4 regions of the Bacillus sp. PK6-025 genome follow, and region 4 is predicted to be linked to each of the others. Evidence: riboswitches for the same ligand, from Rfam matches in the RefSeq annotation. Region 4 holds a riboswitch; each other region holds the start of a gene.
The links. Region 4 has a riboswitch for S-adenosylmethionine ahead of mtnW (2,3-diketo-5-methylthiopentyl-1-phosphate enolase). Riboswitches for the same ligand answer to the same signal wherever they lie in the genome.
Positions count from the first base shown of each region.

Region 1: linked by a shared signal. The riboswitch ahead of M1D67_RS21325 (5-methyltetrahydropteroyltriglutamate--homocysteine S-methyltransferase) and the one ahead of mtnW (2,3-diketo-5-methylthiopentyl-1-phosphate enolase) in region 4 are both predicted to bind S-adenosylmethionine.
Region 2: linked by a shared signal. The riboswitch ahead of M1D67_RS16570 (MetQ/NlpA family ABC transporter substrate-binding protein) and the one ahead of mtnW (2,3-diketo-5-methylthiopentyl-1-phosphate enolase) in region 4 are both predicted to bind S-adenosylmethionine.
Region 3: linked by a shared signal. The riboswitch ahead of metK (methionine adenosyltransferase) and the one ahead of mtnW (2,3-diketo-5-methylthiopentyl-1-phosphate enolase) in region 4 are both predicted to bind S-adenosylmethionine.

Region 1 is NZ_CP096509.1:4,168,774-4,173,133, forward strand. It holds gene M1D67_RS21310 (LacI family DNA-binding transcriptional regulator) at 1-245, shown strand, start outside; gene M1D67_RS21315 (chorismate--pyruvate lyase family protein) at 442-972, shown strand; gene M1D67_RS21320 (DUF3298 and DUF4163 domain-containing protein) at 1,071-1,754, opposite strand; SAM riboswitch class I at 2,073-2,182, shown strand; gene M1D67_RS21325 (5-methyltetrahydropteroyltriglutamate--homocysteine S-methyltransferase) at 2,256-3,386, shown strand; gene M1D67_RS21330 (glycosyltransferase family 39 protein) at 3,730-4,360, shown strand, end outside.
Region 2 is NZ_CP096509.1:3,245,525-3,249,884, forward strand. It holds gene M1D67_RS16565 (MDR family MFS transporter) at 1-871, opposite strand, end outside; gene M1D67_RS16570 (MetQ/NlpA family ABC transporter substrate-binding protein) at 992-1,816, opposite strand; SAM riboswitch class I at 1,873-1,980, opposite strand; gene M1D67_RS16575 (sunset domain-containing protein) at 2,112-2,792, shown strand; gene M1D67_RS16580 (ABC transporter permease) at 2,821-4,152, opposite strand; gene M1D67_RS16585 (ABC transporter ATP-binding protein) at 4,142-4,360, opposite strand, start outside.
Region 3 is NZ_CP096509.1:3,261,937-3,266,296, reverse strand. It holds gene pckA (phosphoenolpyruvate carboxykinase (ATP)) at 19-1,602, opposite strand; SAM riboswitch class I at 1,797-1,934, shown strand; gene metK (methionine adenosyltransferase) at 2,325-3,527, shown strand; gene asnB (asparagine synthase (glutamine-hydrolyzing)) at 3,672-4,360, shown strand, end outside.
Region 4 is NZ_CP096509.1:1,453,601-1,457,960, reverse strand. It holds gene M1D67_RS07415 (1,2-dihydroxy-3-keto-5-methylthiopentene dioxygenase) at 1-286, opposite strand, end outside; gene M1D67_RS07410 (methylthioribulose 1-phosphate dehydratase) at 302-928, opposite strand; gene mtnX (2-hydroxy-3-keto-5-methylthiopentenyl-1-phosphate phosphatase) at 889-1,587, opposite strand; gene mtnW (2,3-diketo-5-methylthiopentyl-1-phosphate enolase) at 1,584-2,801, opposite strand; SAM riboswitch class I at 2,885-2,984, opposite strand; gene M1D67_RS07395 (pyridoxal phosphate-dependent aminotransferase) at 3,034-4,224, opposite strand; gene M1D67_RS07390 (carbon-nitrogen family hydrolase) at 4,320-4,360, shown strand, end outside.

The sequences.
Region 1 (4,360 bases), 1.7 Mb from region 4:
CTACAGTCATCACCGAAGCAAAAAAACGCGGAAAAGACATTCCCGGGCTATTAAAGGTGATCGGCTACGACGGAACGGAAGCCGTTCAGTCCATCCTCCCGGAATTGACAACCATCCAGCAGCCGATTGAACTCATTTCCAAGACGGCCATCGAGATTTTGTCCAAAGCCATCGAAGGCGAATTCGATGATTTACCGCTGGAAACCTATTTGCCCGTACAGCTTTTAGAAGGAGAGACGACTTAAATGAATCGCACAAAAAAAGGAGACATTGACGTCTCCTTTTTCCATACATATCCTGATCTATCCAATTGTTAAAAATATAAAATTTACATTACTAACCTAAAATTTAACTTATTTTTCTAGACAAACGCATCTCCACATGATAAATTTAAAGACAAGTTTTCAAAAAATTCTAATTTTGGTACGGGGGTGCCTTTCATTGAGCGTAAGCCACTTTTTTCCTGAAACTCTAGTTGCTATTGTAAAAGACATGTTAACCAAAACCGATGGTTCAACAACCAAAGCGATTGAAACGCTGATCGGTGGCAAAGCCGAAATCGAAGTTTTTCAGCAAAATAATATTGATTATGACAAGCTGTCACCTGAAGAAGCGAGGCTGTTTCAACGCGATGATGACATCTTGTTTAGAACTTCCTCTTTGAAAACGGGCGATGATTATTTATCTTATAATTATGTCTATGTTAAAACAAACTTACTGCCGCCCGCCATCAAACAAGATTTGCAGGCAGAAAGGCTTCCCATCGGGAAAATCATTGCAGAACTGGAGTCAAGGCGTGAAATTTTCAGTACGGGCGACTGCCTGGGAAAACATTTCACACAACTTGTACCTGTTTCAGCAGACCGGACATATGCTTTTAAAAAATATCAGATTATCAGCGGCCGGCAGTGCATGTTCTATGTCTGCGAGCTATTCGATTTAGAAAAAATCTGCGAACGGACTGCGGGCTGAATCATGCCCGTCAGCTGCCACTTCATGAAAAGGCTTCCATAACCTCCCCATTCCTTCTTCCCTCAAAACAAAAACCCCTGCGAAACAGGGGCTGTTATTTATTGATACACCGTTTTCGGCACGGCAACGACCGGATTTCCGGCAGCATAAGGAGCGACATCGTATTGCTGGAAGACGATCGCAATGCCGTCTTTTGTGTAATAAAAAGCCGTGTTTTTACCAAGGACGATGTCTTTCTTCTTCACATCCGGGAAGAAAATGTCGCTGTGTTTTTGAATATAGTCGTAAATGTATGTTTTTGTCTTATCCATTTTCGATTTTGTATTTAAGATATCTGATAAATACACCCGCTTTTTAGAGGCAAGGTCATAGTTGAAAGAGCGGACTGCCGTATTTCCGTGCGCTCCGCCGGAGTAGACGTAATTACTTGTCAGAATGCTCAGCTTTTGGCCGGTCCGGTATTTCACTTCAAAGGACGTTTGATAATCTGTTTGGTATCCGTGCTGTTGGCCGTCTTTCTTGTTTTTTACATAATCTTTGTAGGACTGCTCAATATAACGTTTAAAATCTTTGTTGATCCTATTTTGGAGAGATTTGCTGCTTACATTTGCAACCTGCGGGTATTTCAAAGCCTTAATGTTTTTGTAAGTATGGCTCGTGACCGTCGGCTTTTTTTCATTTGCCGCGTGTGCAGAAGGAAGTGCGGCCGCACCGTACAGCGCAAAAAACAATACCCCTGTTATCAGCATACCTAACGCTTTAAACACTGTTTTTTTGTTCATAAGAACCCTCCTTAATCTGTCATTGTTTATCATACCCATTTTGAAATCAGGTACACATGATAGACCGGTAAACTCGCGAGAAAGTTTCTATTTTCGGAGATAAAAATTGAAAAATATTCTAATTCACCCTGTTCGTTCAGCACCTTGTTGACCATTTGAAAGACTGTCTTGACAAAAAATTCATACGCTGATTCGATACGCCCTCCGGTTTAACCGCAGAAGAAGAAAATGAAAAACCAAATAGTTTTTTTTAACCCATTGACATTTTTATAAAAAGTATTAATATTAAAATTATTAAAAAATTGCATAAAAAGGTTTTCCTTATCAAGAGTGGTGGAGGGACTGGCCCTGTGAAACCCGGCAACCGCTGTCTATGACAGAATGGTGCTAAATCCTTAAGAGCATGTTCGTGCTCTTGAAGATAAGGAGGAGATTGAATATATCAAGCTCTTCCTTATCGGGAAGAGCTTTTTTATGTCTATAAAGAAAGAGGGATGAAGCATGACACAATCAACCGATGTACTGAAGCAAACGCCTGGGAAAAAAATCGGACCGTACAGAGCTGATCAGGTGGGGAGTCTTTTAAGGTCTGCGCCCGTAAAAAAAGCGCGTATTCAAAAAGCGAACGGTGAAATTAGCGCTGAACAACTGCGCGAAGTCGAAAACGAAGAGATCAAGCGCATTGTCGAAAAGCAAAAAGAAATTGGCCTTAAAGCCGTTACTGACGGGGAATTCCGCAGGTCATGGTGGCATTTCGATTTTCTTGAAGGGCTTGACGGCGTAGAAGGATATACAGCGGACAAGGGCATTCAATTTCATAATGTTGAAACGAAGCCGCGCGGAATCAAAGTAACAAGCAAAGTCGATTTTACAAACCATCCGATGCTGGAAGATTATAAATTTCTTCATGATATTGCGGGCACACATACGCCGAAAATGACGATTCCGAGCCCGAATATGCTGTTTTTCAGAGGAAAACTTGGAGAAAGCCCGTACGAGGATCTGGATGAGTTCCATCACGATGTCGCGCAGGCTTACAAAAAAGCGATCCGCGCATTTTACGATGCCGGCTGCCGCTATTTGCAACTGGATGACACGGCCTGGTCGGTATTTTTCTCAGACAAAGGACATGAGCAGATCAAAGCCTTCGGCCGCCAGCCTGATGAACTGCGCCAGTCCTTCGCCAACACGATTAATGAAGCAGTTGAAGGACGCCCGGACGATTTGACGGTCACCATGCACATCTGCCGCGGCAACTTCCAGTCAACATGGGTGGCGGAAGGCGGCTACGATGCGGCTGCAGAAACGATTTTCGACGGACTCAATTTAGACGGACTTTTCCTTGAATTTGATGACGAGCGCTCCGGCGGCTTCGAACCGCTTCGCTATGTCAAACGGAAAGACTTGCAGATCGTCCTCGGCCTGATCACATCAAAATTCGGAGAGCTTGAAAACCCGGATGATATTAAGCGGCGCATCGACGAAGCAGCTCGCTTCGTCGACCTGAACCAATTGTGCCTAAGCCCGCAGTGCGGCTTTGCCTCCACAGAAGAAGGCAATCTCCTGACAGAAGAGCAGCAATGGGAAAAACTGCGCCATGTCGTCGAGATCGCAGAAGACGTATGGAAATAACACCTCATATTTGAGACATGCCTCCTGACGGCATGTCTCAGAATGTTGACAAAATCCCAAAACAGCTTTTTGTTTTGGGATTTTGTCATCCTTTCAGCGTGATTGAAAACCCTTGCAGTCTAGGAAGGCCGAGCATCGGAGCGGAGCGAATGTTGGAATTCGTGAGCACCGACGCGCAGGCCTGACAACGAATGCGGGGGTTTCTCGACACGCTGGAGACATGCCTCCTGACGGCATGTCTCTTTTTTTTTGCCCCTCTATACAATTTAAAATTCCTTCTTGATTTGTTCATAGTTTGATCATATTTGGCTTCTATAATGCTCTTTAGTGAGGTGATCGAACAATGATTAAGAAAAGGAAAATCGATATATTCCTGGTCTTCATTCTTGTATTATCTGCAGCTTTAAACTTGTACGGCATCTGGAATAGTGACACAGACAACGCCTACTATACGGCGGCCGTTGAAAGTATGACCCAAAGTTTTCATAACTTTTTTTACGCATCATTTGATCCAGCAGGCTTTGTAACAGTTGATAAACCGCCGGTTGCACTCTGGATTCAGACACTTTTTGCACTTGTGTTCGGCGTGCACGGCTGGAGCGTCGTTCTTCCTGAAGCGATTGCCGAAGTGATTTCCGTAGCACTGTTGTACTTTATTGTAAAACCTACTTTTGGCAAAACGGCGGCCAGAATTTCAGCTCTTATTATGGCGTGTACGCCGATTGCCGTTGCGGTCAGCCATACAAACAACGTCGACAGCATTCTCACCCTTTGTTTGATGATTGCAACCTGGATGTTGTTTAAAGCAGTCCGGAAAGGAAAAATCGGCTGGCTGCTCGGCGCATTCTGTATGGTCGGCGTCGGCTTTAACGTCAAAATGCTGCAAGCATACATGGTATTACCGGCATTCCTGCTGTTTTACATGATTGCAGCAAAAACGACGATTCGCAAAAAAATTGTGTCTCTTATCACAG
Region 2 (4,360 bases), 1.8 Mb from region 4:
CGCCAAACAAAATTCCGTATGCCATCATAAAAATGACAAATCCGATCACGATTTGGTTTTTCAGCGATTCGGCAAACCGTTTCACAAAAAAACCAATCAGCGGCTGACCGAAAACAATGAGCGCCCCGTTCACTGTCCAAAGTACGCTGTACTGCCCAAGAGATATCCCCAGCTCCTGGGTGTGTGAAGCGATGGTCGAGGACCATTGCGAATAAGCGACCCAGCCGAGCAGGTAGCCCGTACATATAACCAAAAGCGCGGAGAATCTAGATTTCCCGCTGACTGAATCGGCATGATCCAAAACAGAAGACTGCATGGCTTTTTCAGACCGGATGCGTCTAAATCCGAAAATCGCAATCATGAAAAAGACGGCATACAGCATCGCATTCGCCAGAAAAACATACGTAAATGAAAAAGACGCGACAATTCCGCCGAGCGCTGAACCAACTGCCACCCCTGCATTTTGCGCCACGTATACAGCATTGAACGGCTTTCTGCCGCCTTCCGGCCAAACCGATCCGGCCATTGCATAGCATGCCGGAAACACGATCCCTGATCCAAAACCGGCCAATGTTAAGAAAAGAATGTATTGGAACCACTCGTGAAAAAAGACGAGGCCTGAAAGGCTCGCAAACGTGATCACAATTCCAAGTACGACCGTTTTAAATCCGCCGATTTTATCGAATAAATATCCTCCGAACAGGTTGCCCAGCACATTTGCCCCTGAGTTCAGCATCAGCACAAATCCGGCCGCTGTCAGCGACTTTCCCAAATGCTGATGGATATAGATGGTATTCAGCGGCCATAAAAAAGATGCCCCTGTGACATTGATAAACATTCCGATGACCAAAAGCCATAATGTGCGCGGCATAGCGTTTCCTTCTTTCTCTTTAGCATTCCCTCTAGATTCTATTCGTTTTGCCCATTTTTTTCAATTGACACGATTTCGATTTTCAACATAAAAAACCCCCTTTTTAAAGGGGGAATTTTTTTATGATTGCGTCATCCATTTTGGCTTTCCGAAACCGGCGAATTCCCGATCGATCGCATCTTCGAAAGCTTTGGATTTTACCGCTTCTTTGAGATCTTTGGCGAATGGCTTGTCTTTGTTTTTTTCATCCACTACCACTTGATTGCGGTAGCGGTCAGGCATGTTCTCAAGCGCCAGCGCGTCCTGCAACTTCATATTAGCGGAGAGAGCGAAATTACCCGGGACAGCCGCGATATCCAGGTCATCGACCGCTCTTGGAAGATTGGCAGATTCAAGCTGTTTAAATGTCAGCTTTTTCGGATTTTCCGCAATATCCTGCACAGAGGCTTTCAATGTGTCGACATCGCTTTTCAGCCGAATCAGCCCCTGATCCTGGAGCGTTAAAAATGCCCTGGCGGCATTGGCCGGATCGTTTGGAACAGCCACTTCCGCCCCGTTTTTGACATCGTTCAAGTCGTTATATTTGGCAGAATAGAGACCCATCGGAGCGGTCGGCACAGAAATGAGTGCAGCAAGATGTTTATTGTTTTCTTGATTGTATGATTTCATAAAAACCTCATGTTGAAACAAATTGGCGTCGAGTTCGCCTTCGCTTAACGCCGTGTTCGGCTGTACATAGTCGGTGAATTCGACCACTTCAACTTTGTAGCCTTTTTTCTCAAGTTCAGGCTGAATCGCTTTTTTGACCATATCGTAATACGGTCCTGCAGTAGCGCCTATTTTGATCGTTTTACCATCGCTTTCGGCATTGTTTCCGCATGCGGTCAGAAGCGCCATGCTCAAGGCCAGTCCCAGCACGGAAGTCCATTTTAATATCTTGTTCATGTATATCTCCTCCTCCAAAATAAAAAAAACTCTTTCAGCGCCTGAAAGAGTTGTTCAACTTATCTTTCAGAATGCGCCTGACATTCTGCTGGATTTAGCACCTTGCTCTGCTGCAGGTTGCTGAGATTTCGCCGGGCCAGTCCCTCCATCTCTCTTTATAAGCTGCATATTCGGTTTTTTAAATGATTTCTTTATTTTACGTTTGAATATTTAGATTTGCAAGAAGTTTTTTGGTATAAACATTTTTTTCTTTTTAAGCTAAAATATAGTTATCAAACACGAAAGGAGACGAATCATGGAATCTATCATGCTGATCGGGTTTTTATCCTTTATTTTTTCCATCTGCTATCTTGTATTTCATTTGATCAGAAGAATCTTTTCTCCAGGCAAAAGGTTTTCCAGAAAACTCTTTTATCCTTGTTTTGCAGGCGGACTTCTCCTCCTGATCATCTCTGCGCCTTATTACAGTGAGGAAACATATGCCATCGATGAGACAAAAACAGAGGACCTGACAACCGAGCTTCAGGAACTGAAAACTGAACACAGCGCTGTACAAAAGGAGCAAACCGCATTAAAGCAGCAGCTCAATCAAGCAAACGAAAAACTGAAGGCAGCCAAAACGGAGAATGACACATTAAAAAAAGAAAATGAAAAACTGACAAAAGAAAAAGACTCGCTTACGAAAAAAACAAAATCGCTGTCAGAAAAACTGGCTAAAACTGAAGAAAAAAGCGGCAGTACCGAAGCCACTGTAAAAGAAAAGAACGCCACCGCTCAGGCCGGAACGTCACACAGCGCGCCCTCCCCTAAGAAAAACAGCGGTGAAAGCAAACAGGAGTGCAAAATCAAAGGAAGCGTCAACCATATTTATCATACACCGGGAAGTACATATTATGACCGCACGAAAAACGTCGCCCGCTGGTTCTGCACAGAACAGGAGGCGCGTGATGCGGGGTACAGACCTCCGAAACGTTAAAAAAGCCGGCATACCGCCAGCTTTTTTCTTAAAGCTCTCTTCTTAATGCTGTCAGCACGTTCGTTCTTGTCGCTTTAATGGCCGGATTCAGGCCTGAAAGAATGGCGACGCCTGCACTGATCAAGGTGGCGATGAGTACAAGGCTGACCGGAATATGCGAGAAGGTGATGCTGAGCTCTGCCGCACTCGCTTCTCCTTCTGAAACCGATGATAAAATGACAGGAATAATCTTGTTCACTAAAAAGCTGACACCGTATGAAATGATAATACCTAAAACAGATCCTAAGATGCCGATATAGGCGCTTTCCAGCAGGAACATTCGGCGGATCACATTCGGGCTGGCCCCGATCGCTTTCATAATCCCGATTTCCTGCGTCCGTTCTGTAACCGCCATTGTCATCGTGTTGAAAATCCCGATGGCTGAAATCAAAACGGCAATGACTCCGACAAAGATCAGACCGATTTTAAAAGCCATGAAAAACAGATTGATGCTTTCGAGTTTTTTCGTTATTGAATCGACGTAGTAGCCTTCATCCTCCAAATCTGTTGTCAGCTGTCCGACATGTTCAAAATTATCCGCGTAAACCGAAAGCTTTTTTTCGATCGTGCCGTTGTCTTTGTCCGCCTTCAGAAATCCGGTGATGTCTTTTTGCATGTCGTTGCTGACATAGACCGTTGAATCGCTTGCCCATTCATAAGAAGGTTTTTTCGTCACTCCGACAACTTTCAGATCATATGTTTTCGCTTTCCCTTCTTCTCCTGTTTTTTCATCCATTTTTGAGATCTTTAATTCAATTGTTTTGCCGAGAATATCTTCTGCGTATCCTTTTGGTTCTTTTACTTCCTCAGCATTATTTTCCATCTGCTTTTCATAATCTTGGGCTTCTTTTTTCGTCCAGAGATTCTTCCCGAAATGGTAGCCGACGACGATTTCATTCGGTGTTTTCGCTACGCGGCCGCGATCGAGTTTAATATTGGCTTTTTGTTCAGCAGCCATGTCAGTAATCGTGATATTCGACATTTGATTGTTTGTCCTGTTGCCCAACTTTGCTTCAGCAGGTGCGAACACCTGCGTGCGCTCGATAATCGCGGACACATCTTTGCGATTTTCGAATTCTTTCAAGTCTTTCTTTTGAACTTTCCGATCGCTCTTTCCTTCTTTTCCGACAACCTGAATTTCAGTGACAATCTGTTCTTTCATCAGCTGTTCAGTCATCGATTTTTGCAGTCCGAATCCGACCGATGCGAGCACGATTAAAAACGCGCAGGCCACCGTTGTTGCGAGAATGGTCATGAATACACGCAGGCGGTTTTTCTTCATATTTCTTCTAATGAACTTCAACTGATCCTTAAACTTCAACAGTCTCTTCCCCTTTCTCTAACACGCCGTCAGATAACTGAAATTTCGTTTTGGCGATCGATGCCACCTCGTCATCGTGCGTGATGATGACGAATGTAATACCGCGCTCCCTGTTCAGCTGCCGAATGAATTCGAGGATTTCCTGTTCTGTTTCGGAGTCCAGGCTTCCGGTCGGCTCGTCGGCTAAAATGATTGACGGATTCAAAAT
Region 3 (4,360 bases), 1.8 Mb from region 4:
TGCTGCAAGCGGGTTGAGTTATACGAGCGGTCCTCCGGCTTTTTCAATGTTTTCGGTATTAGAGAATTTTTTGAAATTCTTTTTGAATGCATTCGCCAAGTGGATCGCTTTTTCCTCGTATTCGTTTTCATCTGTCCAAGTTTTAGCCGGGTCAAGCACTTGATCAGGCACACCCGGAACATGGACCGGTGAATGAAGTCCGAAAATGCGGTCAGTCTTCATTTCGGCGTTATCCAGTTCTCCTTCTATCGCAGCCTGAACCATCGCTCTCGTATAAGCGAGGCTCATTCTTTCCCCTGTTCCGTATCCGCCGCCGGTCCAGCCTGTATTGACGAGAAAGACGCTGACGCCGTGCTCATCGATTTTTCTTCCGAGCATTTCAGCGTACACATGTGCAGGGAGCGGAAGGAACGGGGAACCGAAGCAGGTCGAGAATGTGGCTTCAGGAGCGGTGATCCCGCGTTCGGTGCCGGCGAGCTTGCTTGTATATCCGCTCAGGAAATGATACATGGCTTGTTCTTTCGTTAACTTGCTGATCGGAGGAAGCACGCCGAAAGCATCTGCCGTCAGAAATACAATGGTCTGCGGGTGTGCTGCGATGCTCGGCTTGACGATGTTGTCAATCGCATCAATCGGGTAAGCCGCTCTCGTGTTTTCCGTATAGAATGCGTCGGAATAGTCCGGCTCCCCGGTTTTGCCGTCAACCACGACATTTTCAAGAACGGAACCGAAGCGGATCGCATTGTAAATCTGCGGTTCTTTTTCTTTGCTTAAGTTAATGCACTTGGCGTAGCAGCCTCCTTCAATGTTGAAAACGCCTGTGCTGGACCAGCCGTGTTCGTCGTCACCGATCAGCTTCCGTTTCGGATCGGCGGAAAGCGTCGTTTTGCCTGTGCCTGACAATCCGAAGAAGAGAGCTGTTCCGCCTTCCTCGCCAATGTTTGCCGAACAGTGCATCGGTAAAATGTTTTGTTCAGGAAGAAGATAATTCATAATAGAAAAAATCGATTTTTTCATCTCTCCGGCATATTCGGTGCCTCCGATTAAAATCGTACGCTTTTCAAACGACACGATGATAAATGTTTCAGATCTGGTCCCGTCAATGAGCGGATCGGCTTTGAAATGCGGAGCGGAAAGAATCGTAAACGGCTGTTCTTCAGGTTTTTTATCATGTTCTTCAGGTCTGATGAACAACTGTCTTGCAAACAGGTTGTGCCAGGCGAACTCGTTGACAACTGTAATCGGAAGCCGGTATTTTTCGTCTGCTCCTGCAAACCCTTCAAATACATACAATTCATCGCGTTCCTTTAAATAGCTGAGCACTTTTGTGTACAGCCGGTCAAAGGCGGCTTCTGAAATCGGCTGGTTTACTGCGCCCCAATCGATTTTGTCCTTTGTGCTCGCTTCTTCCACAATGAATTTGTCTTTTGGCGAGCGGCCGGTGTATGTACCGGTTGTAGCCCGCACGGCTCCGGAAGATGTTAAGACTCCTTCTTTGCGTTCAAGGACTTTTTCAACCAAAAGGGGAACGGATAAGTTCAGCTGAACGTTTTCGCCCATTAATAACGTTTGTAAGTCAGTTGTTAAATCTACAGAATTCATAAAAAACCTTCCTTTGCGTGTTTTTTAATGTGTATAACATTAATGTAGAATTAGTATAACACATTTACTCTTATAGTCTATACCGTTTCTTCATTTTTCGTTCGGGTTTTTTCTCGAAAGACAAGTTTAAATTTATTGCGGCCGATATTGACATAACAAGCCATTTTAAGATAAGATATTTCATTGAGCGGATACTCTTATCCCGAGCTGGTGGAGGGACAGGCCCAATGAAACCCAGCAACCGGTTTCTCTTATTAATGGAAAAAAACAGTTTCTGAGACAACTACGGTGCTAACCTGATGCAAGGTGTTCAATACCTTGAGCGATAAGAGTGAAAGGCACGCAATACCAGACCCTTTCCTCAGCGAATAGGAAAAGGTTTTTTTATTGCATAAATCGAGATCCAAAAATTGCTAAAAAAACTGCCTTCAGGAGGAAGGTACTCGGCGTTTTTCACAGGACGTGAAAGGTTTTAGCCGAGTATCAAGCAGGAGGAAGGTACTGGGCGTTTTTCACAGGACGTGAAAGGTCTAGCCGGGCAGCCAGTCAGGAAAAATTCTATTAAGAGGAATTTTGACTTAGAATCTCGTCAAGAATAGCATATGGAAATTGTTTCAAAACGAGAGCGTATGAAGCCCGAGTATCGTCATATAATCAAGAGGGACGAGATCCGTATCATACTTAAGATCACGGCTGATCTTCATATACAGGAGGAAACATAAATGAGCAAAAACCGTCGGTTATTTACATCAGAGTCAGTTACGGAGGGACATCCGGACAAAATTTGCGACCAGATTTCGGATAGTATATTAGACGAAATTTTAAAGAAAGATCCGAATGCCCGCGTTGCCTGTGAAACATCTGTGACAACCGGATTGGTGCTGGTAAGCGGTGAAATCACGACGTCCACTTACGTCGATATTCCGAAAACAGTCCGCGAAACGATTAAAGAAATTGGCTACACACGTGCAAAATACGGTTTTGATGCCGAAACTTGCGCGGTCTTAACGTCTATAGATGAACAGTCGCCAGATATTGCAATGGGAGTCGACCAGGCGCTTGAAGCGCGTGAAGGAGCAATGAGCGACGCTGAAATTGAAGCGATCGGAGCCGGAGACCAAGGTTTAATGTTCGGTTTTGCCTGCAACGAAACAAAGGAACTTATGCCTCTGCCGATTTCGCTTGCTCATAAATTGTCTCGCCGTTTGACAGAAGTCCGCAAAGAGGAAATTCTGCCGTATCTTCGTCCGGACGGAAAGACACAGGTAACTGTTGAGTATGATGAGAACAACAAGCCGATTCGCATCGATACAATTGTCATTTCGACTCAGCATCACCCTGAGATTTCGCTTGAACAAATTCAGCGCAATCTGAAAGAGCATGTCATCAACCCGGTAGTGCCAAAAGAGCTGATCGATGAAAACACGAAGTACTTCATTAATCCTACGGGCCGTTTTGTTATCGGAGGACCGCAGGGGGATGCCGGTTTAACAGGACGCAAAATCATCGTTGACACCTATGGCGGATATGCCCGTCACGGCGGCGGAGCGTTTTCCGGTAAGGATGCGACAAAGGTTGATAGATCTGCAGCTTATGCTGCGAGATATGTAGCGAAAAATATCGTCGCCGCAGGCCTTGCTGATTCCTGTGAAGTGCAGCTTGCCTACGCGATCGGTGTCGCACAGCCGGTATCCATTTCAATCGATACATTCGGTACAGGCAAAGCCAGTGAAGAAACATTGATCGAAGTGGTTCGCAAAAACTTTGATCTAAGACCTGCCGGCATTATTAAAATGCTCGATCTTCGCCGTCCGATTTACAAACAAACGGCAGCTTACGGACATTTCGGCCGCCTCGACCTCGATCTGCCTTGGGAGCGCACAGACAAAGCGGATCAGCTGAAGAAAGATGCATTAGGAGAATAACAACCGCATAGCCGCTTTCATAAGCGGCTTTGTTTTTCGATGGCAAAAAGCGGGCGGATGTGAAACGTTTTTCTTTAAACACTTGTCTAATCAAGAAGCAGACTTTGATTTCTGCACGAAATTTAAAAAATCGGAGGCAATACTATGTGTGGATTTGTAGGGGTATTCAATCATCGCCCATCATCCGAGACAGCAGCCCAGGAAGAACTGATTAAACAAATGAATGAAATGATTGTACACCGCGGTCCGGACGATGATGGGTACTATCATGATGAGCATGTAGGCTTCGGATTTAGAAGGCTCAGCATCATCGATGTGGAAAACGGAGGACAGCCTCTGTCTTATGAAGATGATTCCTATTGGATTATTTTTAATGGAGAAATCTATAACTATATAGAACTGAAAGACGAACTTATTTCAAAAGGATACGAGTTCAAAACCGATTCAGATACGGAAGTTTTGCTTGCGACTTACCGCCACTACAAACAGGAAGCTGCTTCCAAGCTGCGCGGAATGTTTGCTTTTTTAATCTGGGATAAAAAAGAACAGCTCCTATACGGAGCGCGCGATCCGTTCGGCATTAAGCCGCTCTATTTTACGAAAACGGACGGCCATGTTTATTTTGCGTCAGAAAGAAAGAGCCTAATGGCTGTTGATGCCGATTTGGAATTGAATGAAAAAGCGCTTCAGCAGTATACGTCGTTCCAATTTGTACCAGAGCCTGAGACGCTTGACAAAAAGGTGCAAAAAGTAGAACCGGGCCATCAGTTTACTGTCCGCCCGGGCGAGGATATTCAATTTAAAACATACTGGAAAGTTCAATTCAAGCCTGT
Region 4 (4,360 bases):
AATTTTTCAAGAGCTCATCGAGTTTCGGATTTTGGTCGGAAAGCGAGATGACATCGCTCGCTTTATAGCCGCGGCGTTCTGAAATGTCTTTGATTTCAGCGGCAAAGACGTCTAAAATCTCCTGTTTCTCTTCATCGGTCAAATCGTATTTTTCTTTTAAGCCGGCCGGCAGCTTTGTGATATCCCATTTTTCATAAATGACCTCCTGCCCCTTTAGAAATTGTTCTACTTCTTCCTGCTTTTCAATGGTCGTGTTTTGTTCATCATGGATTCGAATTGTCGCCATGCTTTCTCCCCCTTTTTAATTAACGTGGTAAGCCTGCAAAGCTTTCAGTTTTAAATGCCAGCTGAACAGGAATTCATACGCTTCAAGCATCCGCTTTGTCTCAAATGCCGTTTTTCCCCAGACGGTAATGCCGTGGCTGCGAATCAGCACTGCCCCTGAATCGCCTGAAAGGTGTCCGGCAAAATCCGCCGCCAAATCCGGAATATGAGCGCTGTTTTCGATAATCGGGATCGCAACCTCCGCATTTTCCTCCCAAAGACCGAGCGCCTTTATGATTTCCTGGCCTCTGAATGTCGCTTGCTTTTCTTTTGCGTAAAGCTCTGAGATGACATTGTTGTCAATCGTATGGACGTGAAGACAGCAGCCCGCGTTTGTATTTTGATAGACACGGGTGTGCAGCAGCGTCTCCGCCGACGGTTTCAGCGTATGTCCGGTCTCCGCCGGTCTCCCCTCTTCGTCCGCCAGCAGAAAATCCTCCGCGGATGCTTTTCGCTTATCTTTTCCGCTTGCTGTGATGAGAAATCGCAGCGGGTCTTCTGATACTTTGATTGACAGATTGCCGCTTGTCGCAGGGAACCAATCCCTTTCCGCAAGCTCTTTTTTTACCTCGGCAAGTTCGTGCCATTTTTGCTCAGGGTCCATTCTTTCACCTCCGCGGTCTCTTCAAGTATTCGCTTTACATCACGGAAATCGCCGAATCCCGCATGCTTCAGGCCGAGCCCCTCACATTCCCGCAGCAAATAATCGCGCGCGATGCACAAGTCGGAACATTTGGCAGCTTCAACATCTGTAACAGAGTCCCCGATCATGACAACAAAATCGTCCCGGCCTTTCAGCCGGCGGATGATAGAAGGCTTGCAGCAGCCGCATTCATTTCCGCAGCTGCCGTCACACGGATACGGCCAGCGGATCTCGATATTGCGTCCTGAAAAGCCGGCCTCATTGCAGTAAATGCGTTCCTTTTCGACAATGCCTTCAAGCAGAGGATAGACGAAAAAGTCCATCCCTCCGCTCACGACGTAAAACGGAAGACCCTGCTCATCCAGGAAAGAGACAAACTCTGTAAACCCGGGGCGGATCTCGGCTTGTTTCATTACATATTCCATAATGTCTTCTTTCAGGCTTGACGGCAGCAATTGAAACATTCTGCCGACCCCGTCCTTAATCGATATGTCCCTGGACAGAACCCCGTCTTTTAAAGCGAGCCACTCTTCTGGAGCAAATTGTTTCATAATGCTGATGATGTTGTCGTTCGTTGTAATGGTTCCGTCAAAATCGCAAATGATAAGCGGCTGCCTCATACGGAAACCTCAACCCTTCCCCATTTTTCAAGGGCGAGCTTTAAATCGGGAGAACGCTTTGCTTTTTCTTCGACTGGCTCCGCTTCCAGGACGGCATCAATGATCGCCCGAAACGCCCTTCCTCCGCCTGCCGCTCCGTTTGGATGACCGTGAATCCCCCCGCCTGCGTTGATGATATGGTCAATGCCGAAGTCTTTCATCAAGAGCGGCACCATGCCGGGGTGAATACCGGCCGACGGGACGGCGAATGTCGGTTTAAAAACGTCTTCCTTCGTGCATTCATCATATATGGCAAGCGCATCCCGCTTCGGCAGAGCAACGCTTCCGTACGGTGAAGGGAACAGGCTGAAATCAGCACCCGCATACCGGTTGAGCTTGCCGAGCAAGAGCGAATGGGAAAAACCGTAATGCGGCGACGAAGTGAGTGCGCCGCTTACTGCCGGGTGCGCCATGATCGGCAGCGGGATGTCGTCGTCTTCCGCAAGGCTTTGCAAAACATCGAGCCCGTAGGCAAACACATTCAGCAGCAACACATCGGCTCCGAGCTCGGCTGCTTTTCTCGCCTTCGATTTCAGCTCCATTGTCCTGCCCGTCAGGTTGACGGCATACAGCGTTTTGCGCCCTGTTTCTTCAAAAGCTGCCTCAAGCACTTTTTTTCCTTCCGTGATTCGTTTTTCAAAGGGGGCACTGCCTGTTTCGAATAAGATTTCATCGTCCTTGATCAAATCCACTCCGCCGAGCGCCTGCTGTCTGAGCTGTTCCTTCAAGTCTTCCATATCGCGGCCGATGACGCCTTTAAAAATGCTCATCAACAGAGGCCTTTCAAATTCGCCGATTTTTTTCCGGATCCCGTATACGCCGAATTTCGGGCCCGGCAATGATCGTTTAAAAGACTGCGAAAACTCCAAATCCGCCAATTTGATTTTTCCGTCGAGAGACAGCTTTCCAAAAACGGTCGTCAGCACAGCGGGAACGTCGCTTGTAAAATTGGCTTCCGGATAAGCGATGGTGACCGTTGCCTGTTTTTCCCCCAGCGCGCTTTCTGTTTCTTCGACCTTGACGACGCGTCCTTTATGCTTTTTCAGCTGTTCCTGCTTTAAGAGCGGCAGATCTGTCCACGACCCGACCGTCAGTCCGATCGCGATTTGCTCGGCCCGCTTTTCTGCGTCACATCCTTGATCTGTCAAAACATATGTTGCCAAAAGTTCACTCATTCTGTAGCTCCTTCCTGCTTCATGCATATAAAAAACCTCTTTTGCTGCTTTAGCTAAAAGAGGTTTCGCATTTCAGGTTCGAATCCTTATCTCTCAGCGTCAGCTGCAAGAATTAGCACCGTGCTTAAAAAGTCGGTTGCCGGGCTTCATCGGGCTTGTCCCTCTGCCTGCTCTTGATAAGAATATTGATTTTATAAATTATTTTGAATTATCCCATCGTTTTTCCCGGTTGTCAATGACTGTGGCCGGTCTTTTTGAATATATTCAGCTTGGCAATGCGCGAAGCCGCTTCCCGGAGCCGCTCTTCGCTTGTCAAGAGGCCGACTCTCACATAGCCTTCTCCGTATTTGCCGAAGCCGATGCCGGGCGCTGTGACGACATTCGCTTTTTCGAGAAGCAGATCGGAAAAAGCCTCAGATGTATACCCGTCAGGGACAGGCATCCAGGCGAAAAAAGAACCTTGCGGAGCATCCGCGTGCCAACCGATTTCGCGGACCGCACGAATCCATACATCCCGCCTTTTTTCGTAGCGCTCATTTTGCTCCTTGACACACGCTTGGTCTGATAGAAGCGCGGCTGCCGCGGCGTCTTGGACCGCTTTAAAAAGGCTGACATACATATGGTCCTGATAAAGGTTCAGCGCTTCGATCACAGATGCGTTGCCAACTGCAAACCCGACCCGCCATCCAGCCATATTATACGTTTTGGAAAGCGTGTAAATTTCGATTCCTGTGTCTTTTGCCCCCTCCGTTTCGAGAAAGCTGACAGGCCTCTTGCCGTCGTAGCCGATCGCACCGTAGGCAAAATCGTGGACGACGCAAATTCCGTTCGACTTGGCAAACCGGACAGTCTCTTCGAAAAAAACAGGCGTGGCTTGGGCACCGGTTGGATTGTTTGGATAATTTAAATACATGAGCTTCGCATTTTCTTTCACTTCCTTCGGAATCCGGCTGTAGTCAGGCAGAAACTGATTGCCCGCTGTAAGCGGCATCGTTTCCATGTTCGCTCTTGCCAGCTCAACGCCCGACCAGTAGTCGGGATAGCCGGGATCGGGAACGAGCACGGCATCCCCCGGATTTAACAAACATTGCGGAAGCTCGACAAGACCGGCTTTTCCGCCGAACAATACAGCGACTTCGCGTTCGGGATCGAGCTCTACGCCGTATTCCCTTCGATAGAACGCGGCTGCCGCCTCCTTGAGTGAACGGCTGCCGCGAAAGGAGGAATACTGATGGTTTTTAGGGTTGCGAACGGCTTGCGCCATTGTATCAACGATGTGATCAGGTGTCGGCTGATCGGGATTCCCCTGGCCGAGATTAATCACATCATGGCCGGCGGCGATTTTTTCATTCACCTTTTTCACCAAGGAAGCGAAAAACTGCTCAGGCAGCTGTTTCAGCACATCTGAAAGCTCAAATTTCATATGATTCACCCGCTTTTGAAAAATTCTTGAAATGATAGTCCATCATCATATATTGTTAAATGTAAAATGTAAAGAAAAAAATGAGGTGATCCAGATTGAAGCTGACAATTTCATGTCTGCAATTCGATATCGCATA